DNA from 3 places in the Variovorax sp. OK605 genome. Region 1 is predicted to be linked to each of the others. Evidence: predicted binding sites of a transcription regulator. Region 1 holds the regulator's gene; each other region holds the start of a gene.
The links. Region 1 encodes sigma-54, which starts transcription at its own class of promoters, with help from an activator protein. Its sites were predicted from a motif close to TGGCANGNAANCTGCTTT; they were not measured.
Positions count from the first base shown of each region.

Region 2: a site for sigma-54 is predicted at 1,829-1,846, ahead of BM013_RS15215 (ammonium transporter). Genes of this name have one in related genera too.
Region 3: a site for sigma-54 is predicted at 1,638-1,655, ahead of BM013_RS13285 (ammonium transporter). Genes of this name have one in related genera too.

Region 1 covers NZ_FOWL01000004.1:159,901-164,025, reverse strand. Annotated here, with positions in the region: gene lptA (lipopolysaccharide transport periplasmic protein LptA) at 108-824, shown strand; gene lptB (LPS export ABC transporter ATP-binding protein) at 821-1,615, shown strand; gene rpoN (RNA polymerase factor sigma-54) at 1,634-3,235, shown strand; gene BM013_RS12275 (phospholipase D family protein) at 3,246-4,125, shown strand, end outside.
Region 2 covers NZ_FOWL01000005.1:195,152-199,276, reverse strand. Annotated here, with positions in the region: gene BM013_RS15220 (Fic family protein) at 1-567, shown strand, start outside; gene BM013_RS15215 (ammonium transporter) at 557-1,759, opposite strand; gene BM013_RS15210 (LytTR family DNA-binding domain-containing protein) at 1,911-2,870, opposite strand; gene BM013_RS15205 (acyltransferase family protein) at 3,036-4,125, shown strand, end outside.
Region 3 covers NZ_FOWL01000004.1:383,313-387,437, reverse strand. Annotated here, with positions in the region: gene BM013_RS13290 (hypothetical protein) at 40-342, opposite strand; gene BM013_RS13285 (ammonium transporter) at 365-1,600, opposite strand; gene BM013_RS13280 (TSUP family transporter) at 2,018-2,776, shown strand; gene BM013_RS13275 (tripartite tricarboxylate transporter permease) at 2,874-4,125, opposite strand, start outside.

The DNA of each region.
Region 1 (4,125 bases):
TCCCTTTTTGCAAGGGATACCTGGCCCGCCTCGGCGGGCTTTTTCATCTGTGCGTGCGGGGCTGACGCAATCAGCCGCATACAATGCCGAGCAAGTTTCGTGCCTCTATGACATTGCACTCTTACCCCACCACTCCCCTCCTGCGTCGCGTCGGCCGCCTGGCCGCCGCCGCGCTCCTGCTGGCCGGCTTCGCTTCGGGCGCGCTGGCCGAGACCGCCGACCGTACCAAGCCGATGAACATCGAGTCGGACGCCATGCGTTACGACGACCTGAAGCAGACCAGCGTGTTCACGGGCAACGTGCTGGTCACCAAGGGCACGATCATCATCCGCGGCGCACGCCTGGACGTGCGCCAGGACGCCGAGGGCTACCAGTACGGCGTGGTCACCGCGGCACCCGGCAAGCGCGCTTACTACAAGCAGAAGCGCAACGCGCCCGACGAGTGGATCGAGGGCGAGTCGGAAGTCATCGAGTACGACAGCCGCGCCGACAACGTCAAGTTCATCCGCAACGCCGTGATGCGCCGCCTGCTCGGCGCCACGCCGAACGACGAGAGCCAGGGCGCGCTGATCGTCTACGACCAGAGCAACGACACCTACACGGTCAACGGTTCCACCGTGCCGCCGAACACCGCCGTCAACGCGTCCACCCCGGGTGGCCGCGTGAAGACCATCCTGACCCCCAAGGCCGCGACCGCGCCCGGCGCTGCCGTTCCGGGCGCTCCGGCCGGTGCCAAGGCGCCGCCGCCGGCACCCACCCCGGCGCCCGGCAAGGGCCTGCGCCCGAGCACCACGCTCAGTGACGAGGGAGAAACCCGCAAGTGATCGAAACCGCTGGAACGCAGGACGCCAACGGCACGCCGGGCAGCCGCCTGGTCGCGCGCGGCCTGAAGAAGAGCTACGGCAGCCGCACGGTCGTGAAGGACGTCTCTCTCGACGTGCAGAAGGGCGAAGTCGTCGGGCTGCTCGGGCCGAACGGCGCGGGCAAGACCACTTCGTTCTACATGATCGTCGGGCTGGTGCGTGCCGACGCGGGCGACATCACCATCGACGGCGAGCCGATCGCCCACATGCCGATCCACCGCCGCGCCCGCATGGGCCTGAGCTACCTGCCGCAGGAAGCCTCGATCTTCCGCAAGCTCACGGTCGAGGAAAACGTGCGCGCCGTGCTCGAGCTGCAGCAGGAGCCCGACGCCAACGGCAAGATGGCGGCGCTGTCCAAGCAGCACATCGAAGAGCGCCTGTCCGAGCTGCTGGCCGACCTGCGCGTGGACCATCTGCGCGATTCGCCCGCGCTGGCGCTGTCGGGCGGCGAGCGCCGCCGCGTCGAGATCGCGCGCGCGCTGGCCACCCAGCCGCGCTTCATCCTGCTGGACGAGCCCTTTGCCGGTATCGACCCGATCGCGGTGATCGAGATCCAGCGGATCATCAGTTTCCTGAAGGAACGTGGCATCGGCGTGCTCATCACCGACCACAACGTGCGTGAGACGCTGGGCATCTGCGACCACGCGTTCATCATCAGCGACGGGCACGTGCTGGCACAAGGCACGCCTTCGGAGATCGTCGACAACGCCGAAGTACGCAGGGTGTACCTCGGCGAGCACTTCCGGATGTAAGGGAGGGTCGGGTTCTCCATGAAGCAAGGGCTGTCCCTTCGCGTCTCGCAGCATCTTGCGCTGACGCCCCAGCTCCAGCAGTCCATTCGGCTGCTGCAACTCTCCACGCTCGAACTGAGCCAGGAGGTGGAGCAGATGCTGGACGAGAACCCGTTCCTGGAGCGCACCGCGGAAGAGGCGGCGCGCGAGGAGTTCGGGCTCGACACGGCCGATGCGCCGGTGCCGCGCGATGACGCAGGCGACAGCGCCGATGGCGGCGAGGGCGACTTCACTCCATCCGCAAGCACCTCCAGCACGTCCACGGAAACCAGCACCAGCAGCACGGAGTCCGACGGCCCGGCCGCCGAAATCACCGAGCGCGAGCCCGACTGGGAAGGCGACGGCACCGTCGACATGGCGGCGCCCGACGACAGCGAGTGGGGCAGCGACGCGCCCGCGCGCCAGAACAACCTGGGCGACGACGAACGCGCCGACGCCACCGAGCTCGCGCGCAGCCAGGAGTCGCTGCAGTCGTTCCTGCACCGCCAGGCGCTGAGCCTGCGGCTGAACGAGAACGACAACGCCGCGCTGCGCTTCCTGATCGAATCGCTCAACGACGACGGCTACCTCGAAGACTCGCTGCCCGCGCTGGCCTCGGGCCTGGCCGGCGACGACAACGACCAGTTCGACGACCTCGTGCACCACTTCCAGGTGGCGCTGGGCCTGCTGCAGAGCCTGGAGCCCGCCGGCGTCGGCGCGCGCGACCTGGGCGAATGCCTGAGCATCCAGCTGCGCGCGCTGGCCAGCGAGGACGAGAGCGACGACCAAGCGCTGGTCCGCAAGACCGCCATCGCCATCTGCAAGCTGCCGATGGAGCTGCTCGCGCGGCGCGACTTCAAGCGGCTGGCCACGCTCACCCGCACCAACGAGGAGCTGGTGCGCTCGGCGCTGCAGATCATCGCGCGCCTGGAGCCCAAGCCAGGCCGGCGCTTCGTGGACGTCGAGCGCAACATCGTCATTCCCGACGTGATCGTCACCAAGACGGGCCGCGGCACCAACATCAAGTTCCGCGTCATGCTGAACCCCGAGGTCATGCCGCGCCTGCGCGTGCACGACATCTACGCCGGCGCGCTCAAAGCGCACAAGGGCGAGGGCAGCCAGGCGCTGTCGCAGCGGCTGCAGGAGGCGCGCTGGTTCATCAAGAACATCCAGCAGCGCTTCGACACCATCCTGCGCGTGAGCAACGCCATCGTCGAGCGGCAGAAGAGCTACTTCGTGCACGGCGAGCTCGCCATGCGCCCGCTGGTGCTGCGCGAGATCGCCGACGAGCTGGGCCTGCACGAGTCGACCATCTCGCGCGTGACCACCGCCAAGTACATGTCCACGCCGTACGGCACGGTCGAGCTCAAGTACTTCTTCGGCTCGGCGCTGGGCACCGAGACCGGCGGCAACGCGTCGAGCACCGCGGTGCGCGCGCTGATCAAGCAGTTCGTGAGCTCCGAGAGCATCAAGAAGCCGCTGTCGGACAGCCAGATCTCCGAGATGCTGAAGGAGCAGGGCATCGAGTGCGCGCGCCGCACCGTGGCCAAGTACCGCGAAGCGCTGCGCATCGCCCCCGCCAACCTGCGCAAGGCGCTGTAGAAAGCCGCCGATGAGCCGTCGCCCGATGTCGCGCTGGGGGCATTGGATGTCGGCTTTGCTTGCCGTGCTGTTTTTTTCCGGCTGCGCCACCTTGCCCGACGAGGCCCCGCGCCCGCCCACCAAGGCCATGGCCGCGTCGGCCGACACCGCGCTGGGCAAGATCGCGCTGGCTGCCCAGCCCGACCCCGACCTGAGCGGCTTTCGCCTGATGCCCGGCGGCGACTTCGCCTTCGACACCCGCATCCAGCTGGCCCGCCGCGCGCAGCGCACGCTCGACGTGCAGTACTACCAGATCGAGAACGACGAGACCGGCCGCTACCTGCTGCGCACCCTGCGCGACGCCGCGCTGCGCGGCGTGCGCGTGCGGCTGCTCATGGACGACCTCTACACCTCGGGCGAGGACGAGCTGCTGCGCGGCTTCGCCGCCACGCCCAACGTGGAGCTGCGCCTGTTCAACCCGTTCCCGGCCGGACGCGGCAGCATCCTGAAGCGCTTCACCGCGTCGCTGTTCGACTTCAGCCGCGTGAACCGGCGCATGCACAACAAGCTGTTCATCGCCGACGGCGCGATGGCGGTGGCGGGCGGACGCAACATCGGCAACCAGTACTTCCGGCGCACCGCGGGCGAGAACTTCCTCGACCTGGACACCTTCGTCACCGGCGCGCTGATGCCGCGGCTGGGCAGCCTGTTCGACCAGTACTGGAACAGCGTCTACGTGCGGCCGGTGGCGTCGGTCGTGGCCAGCGACCTGTCGCGCGAGGAGCTGCAGCGCCGCTTCGAGGCCGCCACCGCGCCCGGCACCACGCCACCCCCGCCGCCGCCCGCGCCCAACGACCTGCTGGGCTACAGCCCGATGGCCGACGACCTGGACAGCGGCAAGCTCAACCTGA
Region 2 (4,125 bases), on a different contig from region 1:
GCTCACCTCTGGTTCGAAACCATCCACCCGTTCGAAGATGGAAACGGCCGTGTCGGCCGCGCGGTGGCCGATATGGCACTGGCACAGGACACCGGTGCGGCAACGCGGCTCTTCAGCCTTTCGCGCCAGATGCTGGCGGACCGCAAGGGGTACTACGACGCGCTGGCAGCGGGCCAGTCGGGCGGCATGGACGTGACGGCCTTCGTGCAATGGTTCGCCGGGGCCTTCGGGCGTGCATGCATCGCGTCCGGCAACACGATCCAGTCATCGCTGGAACGCTCGCGCTTCTGGGCGCGGCATGCACAGCACGACATCAACGAGCGGCAGCGGCAGTTGCTGCAACGGCTGCTCGAGGCCGGCGACGGCGGCTTCCTGGGCGGCCTCAACGTAGAGAAGTACCTGAAGATGGTGCGCGTCTCGAAGGCCACGGCCACGCGCGACCTGTCTGACCTCGTGCGCAACGGCATGTTGTATGCGGCGGGTCAGGGCAAGGCGGTGCGCTACTACGTGAACATGCCGGGATGGACACATGGAGTGGCAGGGTCCGGCAGCCGGATCACCAGTTGACCTCCCGCTCCGGCGTGGCCGAAATGTGGTGAATCGACAGGTCCGCCCCGTCGTATTCCTCCTCCTGGGTCAGCCGCAACCCGACCGCCTTCTTCAGCGCGCCGTACACCGCCCAGCCCGCCAGCCCGGCCCACGCCACGCCCATCAGCGTGCCGATCAGCTGCGCCCACACATTCACCCCGCCGATGCCGCCCAGCGCCTGCGTGCCGAAGATGCCCGCCGCAATGCCGCCCCAGGTGCCGCACAGGCCGTGCAGCGGCCACACGCCGAGCACGTCGTCGATCTTCCATTTGTTCTGCACCAGCGTGAACATCTTGACGAAGATGGCGCCGGCCACGCCGCCCACCACCAGCGCGCCCAGCGGGTGCATCAGGTCGGAGCCGGCGCACACGGCCACCAGCCCGGCGAGCGGGCCGTTGTAGACAAAGCCGGGGTCGTTCTTGCCCATGGCCAGCGCCACCAGCGTGCCGCCGACCATCGCCATGAGCGAGTTGACGGCCACCAGGCCCGAGATCTTGTCGATGCTCTGCGCGCTCATCACATTGAAGCCGAACCAGCCCACGCACAGCACCCACGCGCCCAGCGCCAGGAACGGGATGTTCGACGGCGGGTGCGCGCTGAGCGAGCCGTCGCCGCGGTAGCGGTTGCGGCGCGCGCCCAGCAGCAGCACGGCCGGCAACGCGAGCCAGCCGCCCACGGCATGGACCACCACCGAGCCCGCGAAGTCATGGAATTCATGACCCGTGAGCGAGGCGATCCAGCCCTGGATGCCGAAGTGCCTGTTCCAGGCAATGCCCTCGTACAGCGGATAGACGAAGCCCACGATCACCGCGGTGGCGATGAGCTGCGGCCAGAACTTGGCCCGCTCGGCGATGCCGCCCGAGATGATGGCCGGGATGGCGGCGGCGAAGGTGAGCAGGAAGAAGAACTTCACCAGCTCGTAGCCGCTTCTTGCCGACAGTTCGGTGGCGCTCACGAAGAAATGCGTGCCGTAGGCCACGCCGTAGCCCACCAGGAAGTACACGATGGTCGATACCGAGAAGTCGACCAGGATCTTCACCAGCGCATTGACCTGGTTCTTCTTGCGCACGGTGCCCAGCTCGAGAAAAGCAAAACCGGCGTGCATGGCCAACACCATGATGGCGCCGAGAAGGATGAACAGCGCATCTGCGCCCTGTTTGAGTGCGTCCATGGAAGCTTCTTGCAGTTTTTGATTTGAATTGGTGCGTCGCACCCGAATCAGTCGGAGCGGCGGCCAAAGAAAGCAAAAATGGTGCCTAAAGCTCGTTGATGGTGCGGAATGAACCAAACAAGGGCCTTCCAGAACCCTTGCGCGCACCGGTTCAGCCCGCGCCGGCGCCCAATGCGTCGCGGTAGCGGCGGCTGCAGGGCACGGTGGTGCCGTCGTGCATGTGCAGCCGGGCGTCGCCACCGTCCAGCGGCTCGATCTCCTTGATGCGCCCCAGGTTCACCGCATGGCTGCGGTGCACGCGCATGAAGGTCGCGGGGTCGAGCTGGGCCAGGAAGTCGGTCAGCGTGGCGCGCAGCAGGTAGTCGTGGCCGTTCACGTGCAGGCCGACGTAGTTGCCCTCGGCCTGCAGCCAGTCGATGTCGCCGGCGGCGATGAGGAATTCGCGGCGCAGCTTGCGCACCAGGAAGCGCTCGGGGCGGGTGGGCGGCGGCGGTGGGGCCGGTGGAGGTGCCTCCGGCATCGCGGATTCGACGCCCTCCGGTTCCGTCGAAGTCTCCGGTGGCGACAGTGGCTGCAGCGGTGCCGCCCTTTCCTCCGGCGCATCGAGCACCCGTGCCTCGCCCTGCAGCCGCAGCATGAACAGCCGGTAGGCCCAGATCCCGAACACGATCGACGCGTACGCGCGCACGTCCTTCAGGTATTCGTAGCCCCACTGGCCGCTCCAGCCCGCGAAGTCGTAGCGCTCGCCGACCGCCGCGTAGGCCAGCGCACGCAGCGCGAACATGGCCACCACGTGCACCACGCTGAAGGCCACGCTGGCCAGCGCGTGACCCGCGAGGTAGCGCAGCAGCTGCCGGCGCGGCAACGGCGAGAGCCAGCGCTCGACCGCCACGATGGCCGGCACCAGCGCCAGCAGCACGAGGTGGCTGGAGCCTTCCCAGACCAGGATCTGCCAGGTGGCGGGCGGCTCGGCGCGGGTGCGCGCGTCGACCAGCGCCACCGAGGTGTTGAACACGGCCTGCAGCGCCATCACAGCGATCCAGAAGCCCACCTCCACGTAGCGGCGCACCGGCTCGTAGCGCTCGTACAGGTTCTTGCGAGGGTCTGCCATGGCGGGAATTCTCGCGAAAACAGCCCCTGGGACGGCCTGCTTTCGCGCTTTTTCGTCCCTCCGGGCCACCGCTCGTCACAAACCGGGGGCGATCCATCCCCCGGCCGCGCCGCGCCGCCCGCGCCAGGCCGAGCATCGCGGCTTCTTTGCTTCGAGGAGCTTGCGATGAGCACCACCACCACTGCCACCACCAGCGCCACCGCCACCCCCGGCCAGCGCCGCCACGACATCGACGCCCTGCGCGCGCTCGCTTTCCTGTTCGTCATCCTCTATCACGTGGGCATGTACTACGTGGCCGGCTGGCACTGGCACCTGAAGAGCCCGCACGCCGCCGAATGGCTGCCGTGGCCGATGGTGGCGCTCAACCTGTGGCGCATGGACCTGGTGTTCCTGATCTCGGGCGTGTCGCTCGGCTTCCTGAGCCGCGGCCAGGGCACCTGGGGCCTGTTGCGCAGCCGGGGGCTGCGGCTGCTGTTGCCGCTGGCCTTCGGCATGGCGGTGATCGTGCCGTACCAGGCCTATGCGCAGGGCGTGGCCAACGGCCACGTCGCGCCGGGCTTCGGCGCCTTCCTGCTGCGCTACCTGTCGATGAGCGCGCCATGGCCCAGGCAGGCCTTCGACGGCGCGGAGTTCGGCATCACCTGGAACCACCTCTGGTACCTGCCCTACCTGTTCACGTACACGGCGCTGGTCGCCCTGACGCTGCCGCTGTGGAATTCGGCCGCCGGCCAACGGCTGCGCCGCGCCTTCAACGGCCTGCGCGGCTGGAAGCTGCTGGTGCTGCCGGTGGTGCCGCTGCTGCTGTGGACCCTGCTGCTGGCCGCGCGCTTTCCGGCCACGCACAACCTGGTGCGCGACTTCCACCTGCACAGCCTCTACTTCACGCTGTTCCTCTACGGCTACTGGATGGGCGTGGACACGGGCGTGTGGAGGGAACTGGAGCGGCTGCGCCGCGTGTCGCTCGCGCTGGCCGTGGCGGTCATCGCGGTGTTCTTCGCGCTGCGCGCCGGCGCCAGAGTGCCGGCCTCCGGCCTCCTGATGGACACGCTGCGCGTGCTCTACCTGTGGCTGGCGGTCGCGGCCATCCTGGGCCACGGCCACCGCCACCTGAACCGCCCATGGCCGTGGCTGCGCTGGGCCAACGAGTCGGTGTACCCGTGGTACGTGCTGCACCAGACGCTGATCGTCGCGGGCATCACCGTGCTGGCACCGCTGGCGCTCGGCCCGGTCGCCGAGCCCGTGCTGCTGGTGGCGC
Region 3 (4,125 bases), 220 kb from region 1:
AGACGCGCGCACCTTGAACAATGCGCCAGCAAGAAAGAGTCAGCGCAGCCCGCCCACGTAGCGCGGCGGCGGCGTAGGCGGATTTCCGTCCGGCTGCCGCGCCGCCAACCGCGCCGCGCGGGCCAGCGGCTCCATCGCCTGCTCGAGCCGTGTGGCGAGCAGGTAGAGCTCTTCGTCCTTCGTGTCCGCCGCGTGCGCGCGGGTCATGCGCACGATCTCGGCGGCGTACTCGGCGTTGGTCGCCATCCACTCGGTGTCGGTCACGCGCCCGTGCTTTCGCCGCAGCGCCACGTGCAGGCGGGCGGCGAGGGCGATGCGTTCGCTTTCGGACATGGATGGCATGGCGGTTCCCTCCGTCGGTGGATCAACTCCCCAGGTGTTCCCTGTGCTGTGCAAGATCGAGGCCCGCCAGTTCGCTCTCGGCGTCGACGCGCAGGCCCACGAGCAGGTGCACCAGGAGAAGCACCACCGCCGTGCCGGTGGCGCTGTAGATGGCGACGCTGCCCACGGCAATGGCCTGGGTCAGCACGTCGCCGCCGGCGCCCGAGATGCGAGGGTCGGCGAACACGCCCGTGAGCAGCGCGCCCACGATGCCGCCGATGCCGTGCACGCCGAACACGTCCAGCGAGTCGTCCGCCCCCAGCAGGTGCTTCAGGCCCGTGGCGCCCCAATAGCAGGCCAGCCCCGCGATGGCGCCGATGGCCAGCGCGGCCGGCGGCGTGACGAAGCCCGCCGCCGGCGTGATGGCCACCAGCCCGGCCACCAGGCCCGAGCACAGGCCCAGCAGCGAGGGGCGCCGCCGCACGGTCCACTCGCCCACCATCCAGCTCATGGCGCCCGCCGCCGCGGCGATGTGCGTCACCAGCATGGCGAGGCCGGCGCGCCCGTCGGCCGCCACCGCCGAGCCCGCATTGAAGCCGAACCAGCCCACCCACAGCAGGCCCGCGCCCACCATGGTGAAGGCCAGGTTGTAGGGCTCGAAGGCCTCGCGCCCGTAGCCCTTGCGCGGGCCCAGCGCATAGGCGCACACCAGCCCCGCGATGCCCGCGTTGACGTGCACCACCGAGCCGCCCGCGAAGTCGAGCGCGCCCATCTGCGCGAGCCAGCCGCCCGGCTCCCACACCCAGTGCGCGACCGGCGCATAGACCAGCACGCTCCACAGCAGCGCGAACCACAGCACCGCCGAGAAGCGCATGCGCTCGACGAAGGCGCCCAGCACCAGCGCGGTGGTGATGATCGCGAAGGTCAGCTGGAACATCGCGTAGACCGACTCCGGAATGTTGGGCGCCACGTGGCTCACCGCCACCTGGCCCGCGTCCTTCAGGTACTCGAAGCCCGAGAACCAGAGCCGGCCGAGGCCGCCCAGCCAGGGCCAGCCGGGCGTGAAGGCCAGCGAGTAGCCCACCGCGAACCAGGTGAGCGACACCGCCGCGGCGATCGCCACCACGGCGGCCATGGTGGCCAGCACGTTCTTGCGGCGCACCATGCCCGCGTAGAAGAGCGCGATGCCGGGCAGCGTCATGAGCAGCACCAGCGCGGTCGAGGTCATCATCCACGCGGTGTCTGCCGCGTTGATGGAGGCTTGGGGAGCCAAGGCCATGGCGGTTGTCTTCTTCGAGTTGCGGACTGAGGCCTTACGTGCACAAGTCGTGCCATGCCGTTAACGCTCGGAAACACTTTCGTACGCGAAATGCATTTCGAACGTAAGGCAAAGCGGGTAATTCCCAATGCACTGGCGCGGTGCACGCCCTAAAGTCTGCCCACTCGCGAACGGGCCCTGCTCGTACTGCCGAGGGTCCGAGGAGACAAATTCCCGATCAACAAGAAAAATGCTCAAAGGCTCCGTACGAGATGCCTGGTCAAAACTTGAAAGGCGCCGCTGGTCGGCGCCTTTTTTATGCCCGCTCGCCGCGTGCGCGGCAGGCATTTTCCTCAAGCGAAATCGGCCTCCTGCGCTTGTCGCACGTGCGAATGCAGCTATCTTTTTGATAGTTCTGCGGGTGCGACAATCGCCGCCATGGAAATGCTGGTGGTCACGGGTGCCTCGCTGCTCGCGGGTTTTGTCGATTCGATCGTGGGTGGAGGCGGGTTGATCCTGGTGCCGGCGCTGTTTGCCGTGTTTCCGGGCGCACCACCAGCGACCCTGCTGGGCACCAACAAGAGTGCGTCCATTTGGGGCACGGCCGCCGCCGCGGCCCAGTTCAGCCAGCGCGTGCAGATGCGCTGGGGTGCCCTGTGGCCTGCCGCGTTGCTCGGTTTCGCCGGCGCGATGCTGGGCGCCTGGGGCGTCACCATGTTCCCCGGCGACTTCCTGCGCCGGGCGCTGCCGGTCATCCTGCTGGGCGTGCTGCTCTACACCCTGGCGCGCAAGGACATGGGCCGGCTGCACGCGCCGCGCTTCAGCGGCCGGGCCGAAACGCTGGCAGCCTGCACCATCGGCCTGTCGATCGGGCTGTACGACGGCTTCTTCGGCCCGGGCGCGGGCAGCTTCCTGGTGTTCCTGTTCGTGCGCTGGATGGGCTACGACTTCCTGAACGCCTCGGCCTCCGCCAAGATCATCAACACGCTGACCAACGCGGCCGCGCTGATCCTGCTGGCCGCCAAGGGCCACGTGTGGTGGCACTACGGGCTGGTGATGGCGGTGGCCAACGTGGCCGGCAGCCTGCTGGGCACGCGCGTGGCGCTGAAGCACGGCGCGGGCTTCGTGCGGGTGGTGTTCATCGTGGTGGTGAGCGCGCTGATCCTGAAGACGGCTTACGACGCGTTCCTGCGGTAGCAGCTCCAAGCGCGGTCCCGGCCGGGGGCGCCAGGCTCGCAGGCCGGAATGAAAAAAGCCCCCGGATGGGGGCTTCCTGCAAGACCGCAAGGCGTCTTCACTCCTCGACGAATGCCTCTTCGCGCTTGGCCTTGATGGCGGGCAGCAGCACGATCCCGAGCAGCATCACCGCGGCCACCAGCAGCCCCGCCGACAGCGGCCGCGTGACGAACACGCTCCACGCGCCGCGCGACAGCAGCAGCGCGCGCCGCAGGTTCTCTTCCATCATCGGGCCCAGGATGAAGCCCAGCAGCAGCGGCGCGGGCTCGGTGCGCAGCTTGATGAACAGGTAGCCGATGAAGCCGAAGGCCGCCACCATCCATACGTCGAAGGTGTTGTTGTTGGTCGAGTACACGCCGATCGCGCAGAACAGCACGATGGCGGGGAACAGGAACTTGTAGGGCACCGTCAGCAGCTTGATCCACATGCCGATCAGCGGCAGGTTCAGGATGATCAGCATCGCGTTGCCGATCCACATCGAGGCGATCAGGCCCCAGAACAGTTCCGGGTTGCTGGTCATCACCTGCGGGCCGGGCTGGATGTTGTGGATCGTCATGGCGCCCACCATCAGCGCCATCACGGCGTTGGGCGGAATGCCCAGCGTCAGCAGCGGGATGAAGGAAGTCTGCGCGCCGGCGTTGTTGGCCGACTCGGGCGACGCCACGCCGCGGATGTTGCCCTTGCCGAAGGGCACTTCGCCGGGGCGCATCTTGATCTTCTTCTCCAGCGCATACGAGGCGAAGGAGGCCAGCAGCGCGCCGCCGCCGGGCAGGATGCCCAGGGCCGAACCCAGCGCCGTGCCGCGCAGCACCGCGGGCGTCATGCGCTTGAAGTCTTCCTTGGTGGGCCACAGGCCCTTCACCTTGTGCGTGAACACTTCGCGCTCGTCGTCGGGCTGCGAGAGGTTGCCGATGATTTCGCCGTAGCCGAACACGCCCATGGCAATCACCACGAAGCCGATGCCGTCGGTCAGCTCGGGAATGTCGAAGCTGTAGCGCGCCACGCCCGAGTTCACGTCGGTGCCCACGATGCCCAGCAGCAGGCCCAGCACGATCATGGCCACCGCCTTGATCAGCGAGCCCGAAGCCAGCACCACCGCGCCGATCAGGCCCAGGGTCATCAGCGAGAAGTACTCTGCGGGGCCGAACTTGAAGGCCAGCTCGGTCAGCGGCGGCGCGAAGGCGGCCAGGATCAGCGTGCCCACGCAACCGGCGAAGAACGAGCCGAGGCCGGCCGCGGCCAGTGCCGGGCCTGCGCGGCCCTGCCTTGCCATCTGGTAGCCGTCGATGCAGGTGACCACCGACGACGAC